Regions from separate parts of the Pseudomonas sp. 3MAES_34.3B genome, predicted to be linked through region 2. Evidence: predicted binding sites of a transcription regulator. Region 2 holds the regulator's gene; the other holds the start of a gene.

Region 1 (2,200 bases), 1.3 Mb from region 2:
GCTTTGGCCAATGAGCGGCGTTCCTGGGTAAGGGTGCGATAACCCTGGCGCACCCAGGCAGGCAGGCCCCAATAGTCAGCAAGTGCCTTGCACAGGTCCAGTACCCGCACGCCGAACAGCTCATGCTCTACTCGGGCGGCATCTTCGCCTTTGTGCAGCACACGCAGGTCCCACTCCTCGAACAGCTTTGGCTCGGTCATCGCCAAAGGCCACAGCGGAGCAAGGAACAGCAGGCTGCCCCAGTGAATTTCCTGCCACAGCCTGGCCAGCCGAGCGGCAAAAAAGCCGCTGGCTTGCTGCGTGGCGTGCTGGCTCACCAACTGCAGCTGGCGAAGCGGTAATGGAATGTCCGAGGGCTCCAGCGCGGGCACGCGGGTGAGCAGTTCTTCGGTGCGTTTAAGGCCGAGGCGGTTAAGCGCGATTTCGAGGCTTTCGGCAGGTTCCACCAGGCTGCCGCTGGCCTGCAGGTTGGCCTCGCGAATCACGTTCAAGGCGAGCGCCGGGCTGTTCTGCATGCATTCAGCGATATCGCGCAGCGAGCTGCGGCTGTCGCCGAGCACGGTACACACCCGCTGGTGGCTGTCCCGGGGTACTGGAATGCGGACGTTACCGAGCGATTTCACCCATGCGTCGATGTTCTGCTGCCGGACTGCTGACATAGAAGGCACTGCTCGCTCGAACTGGTTTTTGAGATTTATACGCAAAGTGCCTGCATTCGGCCATGCTGCGTCAATACTGCCTCAACAACGATGATTCACAATTCCTGAGCCGCGCGGGCCGCATCGTTTTTTCCGCGTCTGCCCTTCGCTTGATGACTTTTCGTACAAACCTCACGAATCGTCACTATAGTCTGGCGCAGTTCTGCCGATAGGTAGAAGCAGAGATTGAGACGGCCCCGCGCCAAGTTTTCCACGTTTCGAAGTGTTCCTGACCTATGGCTAAAATTATCGGCATGATCGTCGTGTTCGCGAGCGTACTCGGCGGATACGTCCTTTCCCACGGGCAAATCGCGGCCCTGATCCAGCCTTTCGAGGTGATGATCATTGGCGGCGCCTGCCTTGGCGCTTTCTTGCAGGCCAACCCCGGCTCGATGACCATGCACGTCCTCAAGAAATCCTTGAAGATGTTCAAGTCTCGTTTCACTCACGCCTTCTACCTTGAGGTGCTGGGCCTGGTCTACGAGATCCTCAACAAAAGCCGCCGTGAAGGCATGATGGCGATTGAAAGCGACATCGAAGATGCCGCGGCCAGCCCTATCTTCGCCAAGTACCCGGCGGTACTCAACGATGCCCGCATGACCGCGTTCATCTGCGATTACCTGCGCATCATGTCCTCGGGCAACATGGCTCCCCATGAGCTCGAAGGCTTGTTCGACATGGAACTGCTGAGCATGAAAGAAGAGCTCGAGCACCCGTCCCATGCGGTGCAAGGTATCGCCGACGGTTTGCCGGGCTTCGGTATCGTGGCAGCGGTGTTGGGGATCGTGGTGACCATGGCCTCGCTCGGCGACGGTGACAAGGCCGCCATCGGTGGCCACGTGGGCGCGGCGCTGGTCGGTACCTTCCTGGGTATTCTCGCGGCGTATGGTTTCTTCGGCCCGTTGTCCTCCACCCTGGCCCACGATGCCAAGGAAGAGATGAACGTGTTCGAGGCCATCAAGGCTTCGCTGGTGGCTTCGGCTTCCGGCATGCCGCCCACCCTGGCGGTGGAATTCGGGCGCAAGGTGCTTTACCCGGCACACCGTCCGAGCTTCGCAGAGCTGGAACAAGCAGTACGCGGTCGCTAAGCCATGGAAAATAATCAGCCGATCATCGTCAAGCGTGTAAAGCGCTTCGGCGCCGGGCACCACGGGGGTGCCTGGAAAATTGCCTTCGCCGACTTCGCGACCGCGATGATGGCCTTCTTTCTGGTGCTATGGCTGTTGTCCGAAGCCACGCCCGAGCAGAAGCTCGCCATTGCCGGTTACTTCAAGGACCCGATCGGCTTTACCGAAAGCGGCTCGCCTTATGTGATCGACCTTGGCGGGTCGCCACAACTGGCGCCGGACCACACGCTCAACCCGGAAACCAAGGACACGCCTCCGAGGCCCGAAGCACAGACTGACGTGAACCCGGAGCAGGCAGAGAACATCGCCGAGAAGGTCGAGAAAGACCGCCTCGAGCTGCTGTTGCAAGAATTGCAGAACAAGGTGGACGAAAAT
Region 2 (2,200 bases):
CTTCTCTTTCAGCACCTGCGCGGTGAAGGGCTTGACCACATAGCCGTTGACGCCAGCCTGGGCCGCTTCGATGATTTGCTCACGCTTGGCTTCAGCGGTCACCATCAGCACCGGGAGGTGCTTGAGACGCTCATCTGCGCGCACGGTGCGCAGCAGCTCGATACCGGTCATGCCCGGCATGTTCCAGTCGGTTACCAGGAAGTCGAAGGCGCCGCTTTGCAGCATGGGCAAAGCCGTATTGCCGTCGTCCGCTTCCGAGGTATTAGTGAACCCCAGGTCGCGCAACAGGTTTTTAATGATCCGCCTCATCGTCGAAAAATCGTCAACGATCAGGATTTTCATGTTCTTGTCCAAGTAGACCTCCAAGCAGTCTCAAACGCGCCCACTCCGGGACGCGCAGTCAATCGAATCCGTTTACACCTGTACCTGCATGACTGCCTGAGCAGGCGTGGCGGGCGGTGATATCATATTGCCGCCGTACCGTTCCAGCATTCTCTGAAAATTTTGCGGGCCAGCCCTCGCGCCAGCAGTGTCAGCGGGCGCGCCAATCGCCCAGGCGGCTGCGCAAACGCGCCGCGCACTGGCTATGCAACTGGCTCACCCGAGACTCGCTTACCCCCAGTACTTCACCGATTTCCTTGAGGTTCAGTTCCTCGTCGTAATACAGCGACAGCACCAGGCGCTCACGCTCGGGCAAGTTGGCAATGGCGTCAGCCAGTGCACCCTGGAAGCGTTCGTCTTCCAACCCACGCGCGGGTTCGCCGCTGTGGCTGGCGCCACCCTCGTGCAGGCCTTCATGCTCGCCGTCCTGCAACAGGTCGTCGAAACTGTACAGCCGGCTGCCCAGGGTGTCGTTCAGCATCGAGTAATATTCCTCGATGCTGACCTTGAGTTCGGCAGCAACCTCGTGATCTTTAGCCTCACGGCCCGTACGCGCTTCAATTTTTCGAATGGCGTCGCTCACGGTGCGGCTGTTGCGGTGAACGGAGCGCGGTGCCCAGTCGCCTTTGCGCACTTCGTCGAGCATGGCGCCGCGGATGCGGATACCGGCATAGGTCTCGAAACTCGCACCCTTGCTGGAGTCGTACTTGTTGGCCACCTCGAGCAGGCCGATCATGCCGGCCTGAATGAGGTCTTCGACCTGTACGCTCGCGGGCAATCGTGCCAGCAAGTGATAGGCAATGCGCTTGACCAGAGGCGCATAGCGCTCGATCAGCTCATGCTGCTGCGACTGCCGAGAGGCGTTGTTGTACATCCGGTATCCACTGGCGCTCATGAGACAGGCCCCGCACTGGTTTGCTGTACCAAACGTTCGACGAAGAATTCCAGGTGCCCCCGCGGGTTGGCGGGCAGCGGCCAGGTATCGACCTTCTGAGCGATGGCCTTGAAGGCCAGCGCGCATTTCGAGCGCGGGAACGCTTCATAAACGGCCCGCTGTTTCTGTACGGCCTTGCGCACGGTTTCGTCGTACGGCACCGCGCCTACGTATTGGAGCGCCACATCAAGGAAACGGTCAGTTACCTTGGTGAGCTTGGCGAACAGGTTGCGCCCTTCCTGCGGGCTCTGGGCCATGTTGGCCAGCACGCGGAAGCGGTTCATGCCGTAGTCGCGGTTGAGCAACTTGATCAAGGCATAGGCGTCGGTGATGGAAGTGGGCTCGTCGCACACGACCAGCAGCACCTCCTGGGCGGCGCGCACGAAGCTCACTACCGAGTCGCCGATACCGGCCGCGGTATCGATCACCAGTACATCCAGGTTATCGCCGATCTCGCTGAAGGCCTGGATGAGGCCGGCGTGTTGTGCCGGGGTCAGATGGACCATGCTCTGGGTACCCGAGGCAGCCGGTACGATGCGTACCCCGCCCGGCCCCTGCAGGAGCACATCGCGCAGGTCGCAACGGCCCTCGATCACATCGGCGAGCGTGCGCTTGGGTGTGAGCCCCAGCAACACGTCGACGTTGGCCAGGCCCAGGTCGGCGTCCAGCAGCATCACCCGCCGGCCGAGTTCGGCCAGTGCCAGCGAAAGGTTCACTGACACGTTTGTCTTCCCGACGCCGCCCTTGCCGCCGGTCACCGCGATCACCTGTACGGGATGCATGCTGCCCATTCGTTCTTTACCCTGTCACTGAGACGCTGGCTGCACCACGGCCCGCTTCGCCATCGGACAAGCCATTCGGCAAGCTGGCACAGCGTGTGGTGAA

What was found. The regulator FliA, encoded in region 2, starts transcription of late flagellar genes. The targets are predictions, from matches to a motif close to CTAAAGTTTNNNNNNNNNNNGCCGNTAA.
Region 1: a site for FliA is predicted at 844-871, ahead of motA (flagellar motor stator protein MotA). Genes of this name have one in related genera too.

The regions. Positions count from the first base shown of each region.
Region 1 covers NZ_CM176960.1:5,042,373-5,044,572, reverse strand. The annotation lists gene AC3Z8Y_RS22665 (HDOD domain-containing protein) at 1-659, opposite strand, end outside; gene motA (flagellar motor stator protein MotA) at 935-1,786, shown strand; gene motB (flagellar motor protein MotB) at 1,790-2,200, shown strand, end outside.
Region 2 covers NZ_CM176960.1:3,715,886-3,718,085, forward strand. The annotation lists gene AC3Z8Y_RS16375 (chemotaxis response regulator CheY) at 1-342, opposite strand, end outside; gene fliA (RNA polymerase sigma factor FliA) at 533-1,276, opposite strand; gene fleN (flagellar synthesis regulator FleN) at 1,273-2,106, opposite strand.